Pyxidicoccus trucidator: one gene and its partner. The main gene of each other region encodes a partner of the protein of the gene in region 2 in a complex. Links are inferred from orthologs where the notes say so. Each region holds a gene or a part of one and is shown on either strand. Other genes may lie near its edges. The genes, in order: dinB and dnaN.

Region 1 (7,459 bases), on a different replicon or contig from region 2:
CGCTGCCCCCGGGCGAGCAGCAGGGCTGAGCCGGCACACCGGCCTCGCGGCGGCACCGGGCTCCCTCCGGGCTGATTCGACACGTCGGCCTCGCGGTGGCCCCGGGCTCCCTCCGGGCTGGTTCGACCTGGCGGCCTCGCGGCGGCACCGGGCTCCGGTGGAATGAACGTTCCTTCCGACAGCGGGGGTCCCGCCCGGGGCCGCGCGGCGGACCCGGGTTCCGGCGGAATGAACGTTCCTTCCGGCAGAGGGTGTCCCGCCCGGGGCCCTGCCCTCCCCGCCCCGCCTTACCTGCCACGTCCTCTTCGCGGACACGCCCCTTCAGGGTGTAGCCCTACGCGCCCATCACCTTCACGATGACGCGCTTTCGGCGCTGTCCGTCGAACTCGGCGTAGAACACCTGCTGCCACGGCCCCAGGTCCAGCTTCCCCGCGGTGACGGGGATGATGACCTGGTGGTGCACGAGCATCGACTTCAGGTGGGCGTCGCCGTTGTCCTCGCCGGTGCGGTGGTGGCGGTAGTCGGGACCGGAGGGCGCGAGCTCCTGGAGCCACTCCCAGATGTCCTCATGGAGGCCGGGCTCGTCGTCGTTGACGAACACGCCCGCGGTGATGTGCATGGCGGAGACGAGCACCATTCCCTCCTGGATACCGCTCTTGCGGAGCAGCGCTGACACCGTGTCGGTGAGGCGCACCAGCTCGCGCCGCGCCTTCGTCTCGAACCACAGGTACTCGGTCAGGGTCTTCATTTCGGCGTCCATGGAGCGTCAGAGGGGACCGTTACAGTGACTCACACGATGCGAGCCATCATCCACGTGGATATGGACGCCTTCTATGCGTCCGTGGAGCAGCGGGACAACCCGACCCTGCGGGGCAAGCCGATCATCGTCGGCGGCCATGCACAGCGGGGCGTCGTCGTCGCCGCCTCCTACGAGGTCCGCCCCTTCGGCGTGCGCAGCGCCATGCCCATGGCCCGTGCCCTCAAGGCCGCGCCACACGCCATCGTGGTGAAGCCGCGCTTCTCCGCGTACGCCGAGGCCAGCGAGCACGTCTTCGCCATCTTCGAGCGCTACACGCCGCTCATCGAGCCGCTGTCCCTGGACGAGGCCTTCCTCGACGTGACGGCCTCGGTGGGTCTGTTCGGCTCGCCCGCGGACATCGCCCGGCGCATCCGCAAGGAGATTGCCGACGAGCTGTCGCTGCCGGCCTCGGCGGGCATCGCCACGGTGAAGTTCGTGGCGAAGATTGCCTCGGACCTGGCCAAGCCCAACGGCCAGCGTGAGGTGCGACCGGAGGAGACGGTGGCCTTCCTCGCGGCGCTGCCGGTGTCGCGCCTGTGGGGCGTGGGGCCGAAGACGGAAGAGGCACTCAAGGTCGCCGGGCTGCGGACGATTGGCGACGTGGCGGCGCGCGAGCCGGACTGGCTGGAGGAGCGACTCGGCTCCAGCGGACGGCACCTGTGGGAATTGTCCCAGGGCATCGACGTGCGCGAGGTGGTGCCGGACCGGGCCGCCAAGAGCGTGGGCGCGGAGGACACCTTCGAGGAGGACCTCACCGGGGTGGACGCGCTGAAGCCCCACGTGCACTCTCAGGCGCTGCGCGTGGGCCGGCGGCTGCGGCGAGCGGGAGTGAAGGGCCGCGTGGTGCAGCTCAAGCTGAAGTTCGCGGACTTCACGCTCATCACCCGGCGCACCACGCTGCGCGAGGCCACGGACGACGGACAGACGCTCTACCGCACGGCGCTGGAGCTGATGGAGCGCTCACATGAGGGCAAGCCCATCCGCCTCACCGGAGTGAGCGTGCAGTTGGACGAGGTGCCTCCGCAGCTGGGCCTCTTCCCGGCGGCGCCGCCGCGCGCCGCGAAGCTGAACGCGGCGCTCGACAAGATTGCCGAGCGCTTTGGCAGCAAGGCGATAACCACGGCGGACATCGCCGGGAGCGAAGCGCCGGCCGACGACGAGCACCGCTCCGAGCGCCCGGTGGACAAGCCGAAGCGCTGAATCCCCCTCCACCGCAGCGCCCTCGGACTGGCCGTGACGTGACAGGAGGACTCGCGCGCTCGTCCGGTCGCCTCGCCCGGCTCGAAGACAGGTAGATTGAGGCCGTGGTGTGTCCACGGGAGTGCGAGCCATGAGCGGGGCCGTCGGGGACGGAGCAGCGGGTGCTCCCACCCTGGAGGGCCTCCCCGCACCCCGGCCTCCTTCTCCTGAGGCTCCTGTCTTCCCCGTGCCCGGCTGGGAGCGCTACCAGGGGGTGCGCTTCCTCGGCCAGGGCGGCATGGGCCAGGTCTTCCTCGCCTATGACCCGCGGCTGCGCCGCCATGCCGCCCTCAAGTTCGTCCGCGATGGAGACCCCGGGCTCACCCGGCGCGTGCTCTCCGAAGCCCGTGCCCAGGCCCGTGTCGAGCACGAGCGCGTCTGCCAGGTGTACGAGGTGGGCGAAGTCCAGGGACACGCCTTCATCGCCATGCAGTACGTGGATGGACTCCCGCTGAACCAGCTCGCGGGCCAGCTCACCGTGGAGCAGATGGCCCTGCTGCTCCGGGATGCCGCAGAGGGAGTCCACGCCGCCCACCGGGCCGGACTCATCCACCGCGACCTCAAGCCCGGCAACATCCTCGTCGAGCGCAGCGAGGATGGCCGCCTCAAGCCCTATGTCATGGACTTCGGGCTGGCCCGCGACTGGAAGGAGCAGGGCCTCACCGCCACCGGCGCCGTGCTCGGCACCCCGCACTACATGGCCCCCGAGCAGGCCCGAGGCGAGGTGTCCCGGCTGGACCGGCGCGCCGACGTCTACAGCCTGGGCGCCACGCTCTACACCCTCCTGACGGGCCAGCCGCCCATTCCGGGTGACAACGGGCTGGAGGTGCTCAGCAACATCTCCACCCTCGAGCCCCGCCCGCCGCGCGCGCTCGACCCGGCCCTGCCGGTGGACCTGGAGGCCATCGTCCTCAAGTGCCTGGAGAAGGAGCGCGATGCCCGCTACGACTCGGCGCGCGCCCTGGCCGAGGACCTGGACCGCTTCCTCGGCGGCGAGCCCGTGCGGGCGCGCCCCACCGGCCCGGGCTACCGGCTGCGCAAGAGGCTCCGCAAGCACCGCATCGTGGTGGGCGTGGCCGCCCTGGCCCTGCTCGCCGTGACGCTCGCCGCCGTCCAGGTCGCCCTCACCCGCCAGGAGGCTCGCCTGCGCGAGCACCTCTCACGCAGGTTCACCGAGCGCGTCGAGCGGCTCGAGGCCCTGGCCCGCTACTCCGGCCTCTCCCAGCTCCACGACACCCGTGCCGACCGCGAGGCCCTGCGCGGACACATGCGCGCGCTGGAGGCCGAGATTCACGAGGCCGGCGCGCGGGCCCTGGGCCCCGGCCACTACGCGCTGGGGCGCGGCGCGCTGGCGCTCGGCGACGAGCCCCTGGCCCGCGAGCACCTGGAGGCCGCCTGGAGCCATGGCTTCCGCGAGCCCCGCGTCGCCTGGTCCCTGGCCCTCGTCATGGGGCACCTGTACCAGGAGCAACTCCTGGAGGCCGAGCGCCTGCGCGCTCCGGAGCAGCGCGAGTCGCGCAAGCAGGACATCCAGCGCCAGTACCGCGCGCCCGCCCTGGAGTGGCTGCGCCAGAGCCACGGCGCCGACGTGCCCTCCCCCGAGTACGTGGCGGCGCTGCTGGCCTTCTACGAAGACCGGCTGGACGAGGCCCTCACCCGGCTCGACGCGATGAAGGACCGCCTCCCCTGGTTCCACGAGGCCCCCCTGCTCCGCGGCGACATCCTCCAGGCCCGCGCCACCCGGCGGTGGAACCAGGGCGACCGCGAGGGCGCGCTGGCCGACTTCGAGGCCGGCCGCCGCGCCTATACCGCCGCCGCCGCCACCGGCGAGAGCGTGCCCGAGGTCCACAGGTCCCTGGCGAGGCTCGAGTACACGGTGATGGTGATGGAGCTCTACAGCCAGGGGGACGTCCTGCCCCCCTTCACCCGAGGACTGGAGGCCGTCGCCCGCGCGCTCCAGGCGGACCCGGACTTCGGACTCGCCCGCGTCCTGGAAGCGCGCTTCCACAACCGGCTGGCGGAGTACCGCCTGAGCCGGGGCGGTGACGTGGAGGAGCCCCTCGAGAAGGCCCTCTCGGCCGCGCGCGCCGCCATGCACCTGACGCCCGAGCCGCCCAGGGCGCGGATGGAGCAGGTCCACAGCCTGTGGCGCCGGGCCCGCTCCCTCCAGGCCCGGGGCCTGGACCCCCATGCGCCGCTCCGCCAGGCCGTGGAGCTGCTGGAGTCCATCCCCGCGACGGACCAGGACTACGAGTTCCACGCCACCTGCGGCCTCGTCTTCAAAATCCAGGCGGACTACGAGGACGAGCAGGGAGAGGACTCGCGCATTGCTCGCGGAGAGGCCATCGCGTCCTACCGCGAGGCCATCCGGCTCGACGAGCGGCTGCCGGACGCGTGGATCAACCTGGGCATCGCCTACCTCACCCGCGCCACGCAGTCGCGCGCCACGGCGCCCCTGGAGGACCTGGAGCAGGCCCGGGCCGCGCTCGACACCTCGCGCAAGCTCAACCCGCGCAACTACGTGCCCTACTTCCTGGGGGGCACGCTGCACCTGGAGCTCGCCCGGCGGCGACGGAGCCAGGGAGAGGAGGCCCGGCCCGACCTGACCACCGCCCTGGAGTTCTTCGACGGTGGCCTCGCCATCAACGCCCGGATTGCGCAGCTCCACAACGGCCGGAGCGCGGTCCTCCTCGAGCAGGCGCGGGAGGCGTGGGACCACGGCGACGCTCCCTTCCCCCTGCTCGAGCAGGCGGTGCGGGCCGCGCGGCTGGCCATCGAGGTCGCCCCCCAGCAGGGCTTTGGCCACCACAACGTCGGCGAGGCCCTCGCCGAGCGCGCCACCTTCCGCGCGCGCTCCGGGGAAGACCCACGCCCCGACCTCCAGGCGGCCGAAGCGGCCTACCAGGAGGCCAGCGCGTTGCTCCCGGGCGGCGCGCACTACCCGGCCAGCCTGGCCCGCGTCCACGCCCGGCGGGCGGCCTTCGAGCTGGAGCATGCGGGGGAGCCGCGCAGGAGCCTCGACCGGGCCGAGGCGGCCCTGCGCCAGGCCTTCGAGCGCGGCGCCCGGGAACCCCTGGCCTGGCTCGCCCAGGGCGAGGTGCAGGGCCTGCGGGCTCGCTGGCTCGCGCGCCAGCGGCGGGCACGCCCCGAGGACTTCGAGGAGGCCGCGCGCGCCTTCGAGAAGGCGCTCGAGCTGGAGCCCCGGCGCCTGGACTACCGCGTCGCCTTCGGCCACTTCTGCCGCGAGTGGGCCGCCTGGCGGAGGACGTCAGGGCTGGAGCCGCGCCCCGCCCTGGAGCGCGGCCTCGCCCTGGCGGACGAGGTGCTGGCCGCGCGCCCCCGCTGGGCGGACGCGCTGCGGCTTCGCGCGAGCCTGCGTGAAGAAGCCGGGCCCTCGCGCTGAACCTCCGGCGCAGCGCGACGCCGACGCTTCAGGGGCCAGGGTCCGTTGCCACCTCCAGCGTCCCGGTCCTGGAGTCCTGGGGCAGCTCGGGACACCCATCGGCGACAGTGATTGTGTAGACGCCTGGCCTCTTGAGGACCAGGTTGTCCTCCCCGTGGACAGGCAACAACAGGCCGCGATCCGGCCCATGTCCCGTCACCTTGACGAGGGTCTTGTCCTTGCAGTGGTTGATGAACCGGACCGTGCCCCCCAGATTGAGACACCGGTCCGGCAGGAAGGCGATTCCCTCCCCGCGGAAGTCGACCACCACCACGTCGTGGTACCTCTCGCACTTGAGAGGCCACGGGTCCGGCGGCAGCGGCTCCTGCGCGGCCTCTGACGGCTCGCCCATCACGAGCCCGGCGAGCGGCAGCCCCAGCATCAGTCCCGGCAACACGAAGCGGGCCAGGGCCTGCCACGCACCGCGCCGCGCCCCTCCGGGCCCACGACTCCGCACCACGTCTCTCTGATTCATCGCGCTGCCTCCCAGGTCAGTCTTAATGATGAATACCGGATATACCGGCAATTCAACCTCCGGGTTGCAAGTGCAATTCCGCCTCCCTTTCGCCCGCTAGGCGAGGCCGAGCTCCTTCACGCGACGCCCCAGCGCCCGCTTCGATACCTGGAGGCGCCGGGTCATCGCGTCGAGGTCCCCCTGGCACTCGTGGAAGCAGCGGGTGATTTCCTCCGGGCTCAGCTCGCTGGCGGTCCGCAGGTTCGGGCTCTTGTCTATCAAGTCGTAGATGGAGGACCGGTGGATGCGGAGCCGGTCGGCGGCGGCCTGGAAGTCCCAGTCGTTCTCCTGGAGGGCGGCCAGCAGCTCCGCCTCGGAAATCTCGGAGGGCTTGCGGCGAGGCACGGCCGGGGCCTCGACCGGAGGCGGGGCGTTGGCGGGGCGTCCCGGGCGAGACGCCTTCGCCAGGGCCAGCTCCTGCTCGAGCTGGGCGTCGAGCCGCAGGCACGGCCGGCCCCGGTTGCCGATGACGAGCTGCCGCACCATGTTGCGCAGCTCGCGGATGTTGCCTGACCACCGGTGGCCCACCAGGCGCGCGGCCAGCGCCGGCGGGAGCCAGGGCTCGGCGAGGGGCTCCTCGGGCTTGAGGCGCCAGGCCTCCCCCAGCGCCTCCAGCTCCGCGCGGGCGAAGTGGTGGAACAGCAGCCCGATGTCCTCCCGCCGCTCCCGCAGCGGCGGCACGCGGATGGAGTAGCCGGCCAGCCGGTGCAGCAGCGGCTCCTTGAAGCGCCCCTCCTGTATCTGCCGCTCCAGGTGCGCATCCGTCGCGGCGACGAGCCGCACGTCGACGGTGACGGGCGTGCGCTCGCCCACGGGGTAGAGCTGCCCCGTCTCCAGCACCCGCAGCAGCATCACCTGCACCTCGGGGGGCGCCTCGCCCACCTCGTCCAGGAACAGCGTCCCCTCATGGGCGGCCTGGAAGAAGCCGGGCTGGTCTCTCACCGCACCGGTGAAGGCGCCCTTGCGCGCGCCGAACAGCTCCGCGGCCGCCAGCTCGCGGGGAATGGCGCCCAGATTGACACTGACGAAGGGCTTGTCCCTGCGCGTGCTGTGCCGGTGGATGGCCTGGGCAATCAGCTCCTTGCCGGAGCCCGTCTCGCCTCGGATGAGCACCGGCACGTCGAGGTCCGCCACCTGGGTGATGTGCTGGCGCACGCGCTGGAGCCCCGCGCTGCTGCCCACCATGCCCAGCCCGTCCTCCGCCTCGCTCGCCGCGGGGTCGGCCAGGTGCAGCACCAGCAGCACGCGCCCGGCCAGCTCCAGCGGCACGCCCGCGGCCACCTCACCGGCCGACAGCTCCCAGGGCTCGCGCAGCACCTCGCCGCCGACGGCCACGCGGCAACCCTCGCTCGGCTCCAGCCGGATGCCGCCCTCCTGCGCGCCCGGCGCGAAGACGAGCGGCTTGCGGCTCAGGAAGGGGTCCGCCAGGTGCAGGCCGAGCGCCCCCCCGGGCCGCAGGAAGTCC
Region 2 (7,488 bases):
GCTTCCGGGTGCGCTCGTCGAAGTCCTCGCGGCGCTCCAGCGTGGACGCCGCCAGGAGCATGACGGAGAGCGGGTTGCGCAGGTCGTGCGAGACGATGCCGATGAGCTGCTGCTCGAAGTCCGCGCGCCGACGCAGCTCGTCCTCCACCCGCTTGCGCTCGGTGATGTCCTTGGCCACGCCGATGAAGCCCAGGTGCTCGCCGCGCTCGCCGCGCATCAGCGTGGTGTGGATGTCCACCCAGACGTCGGCGCCGTCCTTGCGCCGCCCCTTCCACTCACCCCGGTAGTCTTCTCCCGCGACGATGCGAGCGATGTCCCGGGTGGCCTCGGCCAGGTCCTGCTCCGGGTAGAGGCGCGCGGTGGTGCCGCCCAGCATCTCCTCCCGGGTGTAGCCGAAGAGGCGCTCGGCGCCGTGGTTCCAGTGGGTGATGCGGCCTTGCAGGTCCGTCACCACCACGCTGTCGCGGACGTTGCGGAGGATGCTGGCCTGCTCGCGCAGCGTCGCGTTGGCCTGCTCGAGCTCGGCGCGCATGGCCCGCTCGGCATCCAGGAGGTTGGACTGCCGGCGCGCGGACGCCCGTGCGCGCAGCAGCGTGTGGAGGGTGGCCAGCAGCTCGGACGGGTCCACGGGAGCGACGAGGTAGCTGTCCGCGCCCCCCTGGAGCCCCTCCACCCGGTCCGTGGTGGAGGTGAAGGCCGAGGAGAGCTGGATGACGGGGATGGCGGCCGTCACCGCGTCCTGCTTCAGCCGCTGGCAGACCTCGAAGCCGAGCATGTCCGGCAGCCTCACGTCGAGCAGGACGGCGTCCGGCAGCTCGCGGGCACGGCGGAGCGCCTCTTCGCCGCTCGGCGCCTCCACCGTGGCGAAGCCCGCCTGCTTCAGCGTGACGCAGAGCAGGTAGCGGCTCGCCTCGTGGTCGTCGACCACGAGAATCACGGGCGCGGGACGGGTGGACGGGCGTGTGCCTTCGGAGACCATCTCAGGGAAGGATTACCCGCTCTCTTTCGGGTTTCTTCCGCGTCCCACCGGTGATGTCGGGTACTGGTGCGAGCAAGCGCCCGGTGCCCGGTGACGCACACGTCACGGCGGGGCTGAGGAGGCAAGACACGCACCGGGCGTGAAGGAGGCCGGGCGGGCGGCGGGTGGGAAAAGCGGGCCCGGCGGGTGGCCGGGGAGGGCAAAACGGGGTACGGACGCGGCGGTGAAGGGGCGCGGTGACAGTTTTCCGGGGCCCCGGTGTTCCCTTTCGCGAAACGAGGGAGGCGCGACTCCGGTGTCAATCGATGTGGAGGCCTACTACCGCCGCTACGGCCCCCAGGTGCTCCGGCGCTGCCGCTTCCTCCTGCGTGACGAGGAGAAGGCCGTGGACGCCATGCACGACGTCTTCGTGCAGCTCTTGCGCTACCGGGGGGCGCTGAAGGACAGCGCACCTTCCAGCCTGCTGCACCGCATCGCCACCACCGTGTGCCTCAACAAGCTGCGCGGGGCGAAGCGGCGGCCGGAGGACCGGGAGGACGAGCTGGTGCTGCAGATTGCCTCCGCGGAGGACCCCGAGTCGCGCACCGCGGCGCGAGGCGTGCTGGACCGGCTCTTCGGCCGGGTGCCCGCCTCCAGCCAGGACATCGCCGTGCTGCACCTGGTGGATGGAATGACGCTGGAGGAGACGGCCCGCGAGGTGGGCATGTCCGTGTCCGGTGTGCGCAAGCGCCTGCGCGCGCTGTCCGCCGTGCTGCAAGAGCTCGAGCTGGAGGCCGCATGAACTCCCCCCAACGCACGCCCGACTGGCTGCTGGAGCGAATCGCCCTGGGCGAGCTGTCCCCCGAGGAGCTGGCCGCCGCGCGCGCCCGGCTGGCCCGGGAGCCCGACGGACCGGCGCGCCTGGCCGCGCTGGAGGCCGACTCGCGCGCCACGCTGGAGCGGCTGCCACCCCGACAGGTGGTGCGTGAAATCGAGGCTCGCGCCTCCTCGGCGGCGGCCTCCGCGTCCCGGAAGGAGGCCCGCCCCCCTTCGCGGCGCCTGGCACCGGCGTGGGGCCTCCTGGTGCCGGCGCTCGCCACCGTGGCCCTCTTCGTCCTGGCACGCCCGGACGACCTGGCGGACTCAGGACCGGACCGGCTGACGACGTCCGGCGACTCCTTCGAGACGACGCGCATCAAGGGGCTGGCGCCCCAGCTCGTCGTCCACCGCCAGGCCGCCGCGGGCTCCGAGCGCCTCACCGACGGGGCTCCCGCCGCCGCGGGTGACGTGGTGCAGCTGGCGTACGTGGCCGCGGGCCGCACCCACGGCGTCATCCTCTCCGTGGACGGGCGTGGCTCCGTCACCCTGCATGCGCCGGACGTGGGAAGTCACTCGGTGGCACTCGCGCCGTCAGGCACCCACATGCTGCCCCGCGCGTACGAGCTGGATGACGCGCCGCGCTTCGAGCGCTTCTTCTTCGTCACCGCCGAGGCCCCCTTCGACGTGGAGCCGGTGCTGGCGGCGGCCCGGGCGCTGGCGGAGGGCTCGGACGCCCGCTCGGGTGAATTGTCTTTGCCCGAGGGCTTGACGCAGGTGTCCTTCACGCTGGAAAAGCAGAGGTGATGAAATCCTTTGCGCTCCTCGCATCGTGGCTGTGGGCAGGGGCGGCGGTCGCCGGGGAGCTTCCGGTGGCTTCCCGCCTGATGCCGGTAGCGGGTGGGCCCCGCCTCGCGCAGGCGGCGGGCGGGCCCGACACGGCGGCGACGTCGCGGGCGCTGCGCAAGGGCAAGGTGCACGTCGAGCTGTGGGCCAGCGACATCCAGGTCACCAACCTGGCCGTGAAGTTCGGCGGCGGGCCGTTCTACCTGACGCTGCTGTCGGGCTTCGAGCCGGGGCGGGACGCGCGCTTCAGCTTCGGCGCGGGGCTGGGCGGGCACCTGACGCTGGGCCACCGGCTGTGGGTGGACGGGGACGTGACGGGCGGCGCCGTCCAGCCGGTGCAGAAGCCGCTGGAGGGTGACGGCGGCAACGTGCTGGGGCAGGCGCGGCTGATGCTCGGCTTCCAGGTGCTGCCGCGCCTGGCCGTGTTCGCCGGGCCCACCTACAACCTGTGGTTCGTGTGGGGACAGCCGGACTTCGACTCCATCACCCGGATTTCGGTGAGCGAGAGCCAGCCGGAGCCGGACCGGCGCATCCAGCACTGGCCCGGACTCCAGGTGGGGCTGCACATCTGAGGAGCCGGGCCGTGTGGCCCCGCGCCTTCAGTCGGCGAGCTTGCCGACCTTGAGGACGGTGGCGGCGCCCGCGGGGCCGGCGTTCTGCTTCGTCTCCAGGGTGGCCTCCACCTTGAGGCCCTCGCCCATTTCCGTCTGCTGCGTCAGGGACTGGGTGCGCTCGTCGGAGCCGCCCGTCACGGCGGACAGGTCCAGCTCGTGAATCATCATGGGCTCGGAGCCCGGCTTGTCCGCGCGGGTGGCGTTGAAATAGGGGCAGGGGGTGGTCATGCAGCGCACGCCGCTGTTCTTGACGATGTACACGGCGCTCTCACCCGGCCGCGCCTCGGCGGCGGGGGTGGGGGCCGCGGCGGCGGTGCCGGGCTCGTTGCCCGGAGGCGCGGAGTCGGAGGGCGCGGCGGCCGTCTCCGTGGACGGGGTGCCGGGCTCGCTCGCCGGGGTGCCCGGGGTGGAGGAGGGCTTGCTACAGCCGGCGGCGAAGCCAAGGGCGAGGGCGGCGAGCAGCAGCGGGCGGACGTTCATGGGGGCTCCAGAAAGGGAAGGGGGCTCAGTGTCCTCTGGTTGTGTAACCGGGGCCAGCCCGCAGCGGAGACGTGGGATGGTGACTCGCGGTCAGCTGCACGTGAGGACCTGAACCCCTGGACAGGGACTCTCCGTGTGGATTCACTGCGCGACCGGGCCTGGACAGTGAGGCTTCAGAGGGCGTTTCCGTTCATTGACGAGCCCTCGGGCAGGGGCTACATCCGGCCTCATTGATCGGCCCCTTGGGCCGTGACCTGTAAGGACACCTTCCGATGGAATTCCGCATCGCCGCCGACGAGCTGAAGAGAGCCCTCCACCGCGCTCAGGGCATCGTGGAGCGCAAGACGACGATGCCCATCCTCGCGAACGTGCTCGTCAACGCGAACAAGGGCGGCATCACCGTCACGGCGTTCGACCTGGACATCGGCATCGTCTCCGAGCACCCCGCCGAGGTCATCAAGACGGGCGCCGTCACCCTCAGCGCCAAGTACGTCTTCGACATCGTCCAGAACCTCCCGGACGCCCAGGTCACCCTCAAGAAGCTGGCCAACAACTACGTCGACATCTCCAGTGGCTCGGCCCACTTCAAGATTGTCGGCATGGCCGCCGAGGAGTACCCCAAGCTGCCCAAGGAGGAGAGCGCCCCCATGGTGCAGGTGGGCGGCAACACCCTCCTGGAGATGATCAAGAAGACGCAGTTCGCCATCTCCAGCGACGAGACGCGCTACATCCTCAACGGCGTCTTCTTCGAGCCCCAGGCCGACGGCAAGGTCCGCATGGTCGCCACCGACGGCCACCGCCTGTCGCTCATCGAGCGCGAGGTGCCGGGCGACTTCAAGCTCAAGAGCGGCGTCATCATCCCCCGCAAGGGCCTGATGGAGCTCAAGCGCCTGCTCGACGAGGCCCCCGACGCTGAGTGCCACCTGGGCTTCGCGGAGAACTCGGCCCTGTTCAAGAAGCCGGGCCTGTCCATGGTGATGCGCCTCATCGACGGGCAGTTCCCCGAGTACCAGCGCGTCATCCCCAAGCAGGGTGAGAAGGTCGTCCTCGTGCCCAAGGTGCGCTTCCTGGAGGGCCTCAAGCGCATCGCCCTGCTGTCGGCGGACAAGAGCAACGCCGTGCGCATCGGCCTGGAGGACAACAAGCTCGTCATCACCGCGAGCAACCCGGACCTGGGCGAGGCGAAGGACGTGCTGGAGCTGGCCTACCGCGGCACGGACATCACCATCGGCTTCAACGCGCGCTACCTCATGGACGTGCTCGCCGTCACCGAGACGGACGAGGTCTCCTTCGAGCTGGGCGACGAGCACAGCCCGGGCGTCCTCCACGCCCCCGGCGACCGCAGCTTCACCGCCGTCGTCATGCCCATGCGCGTCTGAGCCTTGACGCCGGCACGGCGGCGGGGGCTGTCGCGCCCTCCACCGCCGTCCGGGGTCTTCATCTCCGCGAGGGAGGGCTCAGTGGACCGCGGGCTGCTCCTCGCCCGTCGCCTCCGAGACTTCCGCGTCCGCGGGCGCCACGCCCAGCCGCTGCTGTTTCTCGCGTGCCTTCTCCAGCGCCTGGCCGATGCTGAAGCTCGCCGGTTTCTGCCGTGGCGGGAACTGCTCGAAGGTCTTCAGGAACTGACCGACGAGGGCCTGGGCCGGAACGAGGATGAACATCCGGTCGGCGATCCACTTGTCGTAGTACATCGACGCGTCCTTGTCGGCCCGCTCGAAGGGGTCGCTCCGGAGGTTGAAGAGCTTCGGAACACGGAGCTCCTTGAATGGATCCCTCCAGACCCCCACGCCATGGCTGGTCTGCTCGAGGAAGTTGACCTTCCACTGGTTGAAGCGCAGGGCCATCAGGTCGCCGTCGTCGCTCCAGTAGAAGAAGGCCCGGCGCGGGTTCTCCTCCACCTCACCCTTGAGGAACGGCAGCAGGTTGTAGCCGTCGATGTGGACCTGGAACTTCTTCTTCCCGGCCGTGTGGCCCCGCTTGAGCTTCTCGACGATGTCAGGCTCACCGGCGGCCGCGAGCAGCGTGGGCAGCATGTCGGTGTGCGAGATGATTTCATTCGAGATTGTCCCCGCCTCGATGACGCCCGGCCAGCGGATGACACACGGCACGCGCCAGCCACCCTCCCAGTTGGTGTCCTTCTCGCCGCGGAAGGGCGTGCTGCCGCCGTCGGGCCAGCTCATCACCTCGGCGCCATTGTCAGTGGAGTACATGACGATGGTGTTGTCGGTGATGCCCAGCTCGTCGAGCTTGTCGAGCAGCCGGCCAACGTGCCCGTCGTGTTCGACCATGCCATCCGGGTAAAGCCCGAGGCCCGTCACCCCCTGCGACTCCTTCTTCAGGTGCGTGAAGACGTGCATGCGAGTCGAGTTGAACCAGCAGAAGAAGGGCTTGCCCTCGGAGTTGCAGCGCTCCATGAAGTCGAAGGTCGCGGACAGGAACTCCTCGTCCACCGTCTCCATCCGCTTGCGCGTGAGCGGGCCGGTGTCCTCGATTTTCTGCGTGCCGTCGGGGTTGGCCCGGCAACGCAGCACCCCGCGTGGCCCGAAGCGCTTCCGGAACCGGGGGTCCTTGGGGTAGTCCTCGGACTCGGGCTCCTCCTCGGCGTTCAGGTGGTAGAGGTTGCCGAAGAACTCGTCGAAGCCGTGGACGGTCGGCAGGAAGTCGTCGCGGTCTCCGAGGTGATTCTTTCCGAACTGGCCGGTGGTGTAGCCCAGGGGCTTCAGCAGGTCGGCGATGGTCGGGTCCTCCGGCTGGAGGCCGATGTCGGCGCCGGGCAGGCCCACCTTGGTGAGTCCCGTGCGGATGGGCGACTGCCCGGTGATGAAGGCGGCGCGCCCCGCCGTGCAGCTCTGCTGCCCGTACCAGTCGGTGAATCGCGCTCCCTGGGCGGCGATGCGGTCGATGTTGGGGGTGCGATAGCCCATGGCCCCCTGGTGGTAGCAGCTCGGGTTGAACCAGCCGATGTCGTCTCCCCAGATGATGAGGATGTTCGGCTTCTTGTCCGTCGCCTTCTTCCCTGTGTTCTTCACGGTCATTCCACTCCCCCAACGCCCGGTAACTGCGTTGCACGAAAACGTGAAGGCAGGGCGTCACAGCGGCAACGGACCCGCGGGCGTGCTCCGTCCTGGGAGCGTGGGCGCGCCCGGCCGCCAGGGCTCGTTGCGCCCGGGGCCTCGTCTGGAAGGGCAGGGCCGCGCTCACCAGGCGCCGAAGCGGGACGGGGCGGCGCCAGCAGGCTCCCGCATCGTTCACTGGTGCGGGTGCCCCGGGACAGGGGGGACTGCCGGCCGCCGGCCACCTCCATATAGTGGAGGCGTGGCCACCCACCCGGACAACCTGCGGGCTCGGCTGGAGGACCGTGCCGACCTCCTGGAGGCCACGCGCCTTCGCTACCGGGCCCTGCGGAGCATGCTGGACGCCTTCTTCTGGAAGGACCGCGTGCGCGCCCAGTTCGAGCTGCTGCGCGAGGTGGCCCAGGCCCAGCCGGAGGTGGATGCCGCGCTCGCCGCGCTGAAGCGCCGCGCCGCCGCCGAGGGGTGGCCCCGCGACGCCGCGCCCATGAAGCTGATGGCCGAGGTGGAGCGTCTGCGCGAGGCCCTGGCGCACCTGGCCTCCAGGCGGCTGCCCGAGGAGGAGCGCCCGGCGACGCTGGGCGAGGCGCTGCTGAAGCTGGAAGAGGTGGTGCTGGAGGCGGGGCCGCTGCTGGGCCGGCGCACCTGGGCACGGGCCGTGGAGCTGCTGCCCCGGAACCTGCCGGAGCTGCGCGCCGCGTGC

What was found.
Region 1: the proteins of dnaN (region 2) and dinB are in contact, whole or in part, in a solved structure (PDB 1OK7), measured with the Escherichia coli proteins. The link is inferred for Pyxidicoccus trucidator from one-to-one orthologs.

Annotation. Positions count from the first base shown.
Region 1 is NZ_JAAIXZ010000011.1:387,522-394,980, forward strand. Bases 1-2,897 are described here. They hold dinB (DNA polymerase IV), read left to right. Parts: upstream 1-796; coding sequence 797-1,999; downstream 2,000-2,897. Other genes in these bases: G4D85_RS29630 (RluA family pseudouridine synthase), read left to right, coding at 1-29; G4D85_RS29635 (secondary thiamine-phosphate synthase enzyme YjbQ), read right to left, coding at 335-748; G4D85_RS29645 (protein kinase domain-containing protein), read left to right, coding at 2,130-2,897. Outside these bases: more of G4D85_RS29645, read left to right, coding at 2,898-5,441; G4D85_RS29650 (hypothetical protein), read right to left, coding at 5,470-5,955; G4D85_RS29655 (sigma 54-interacting transcriptional regulator), read right to left, coding at 6,052-7,459. UniProt on the Escherichia coli protein: Poorly processive, error-prone DNA polymerase involved in translesion repair and untargeted mutagenesis. Copies undamaged DNA at stalled replication forks, which arise in vivo from mismatched or misaligned primer ends.
Region 2 is NZ_JAAIXZ010000003.1:437,248-444,735, forward strand. Bases 3,114-6,039 are described here. They hold dnaN (DNA polymerase III subunit beta), read left to right. Parts: upstream 3,114-3,986; coding sequence 3,987-5,093; downstream 5,094-6,039. Other genes in these bases: G4D85_RS11790 (peptidase), read left to right, coding at 3,114-3,192; G4D85_RS11795 (DUF6748 domain-containing protein), read right to left, coding at 3,220-3,714; G4D85_RS11805 (arylsulfatase), read right to left, coding at 5,172-6,039. Also shown: G4D85_RS11775 (sensor histidine kinase), read right to left, coding at 1-937; G4D85_RS11780 (RNA polymerase sigma factor), read left to right, coding at 1,275-1,760; G4D85_RS11785 (ActD-like protein), read left to right, coding at 1,757-2,581; more of G4D85_RS11790, read left to right, coding at 2,647-3,113; more of G4D85_RS11805, read right to left, coding at 6,040-6,749; G4D85_RS11810 (ATP-binding protein), read left to right, coding at 7,030-7,488. UniProt on the Escherichia coli protein: Confers DNA tethering and processivity to DNA polymerases and other proteins. Acts as a clamp, forming a ring around DNA (a reaction catalyzed by the clamp-loading complex) which diffuses in an ATP-independent manner freely and bidirectionally along dsDNA.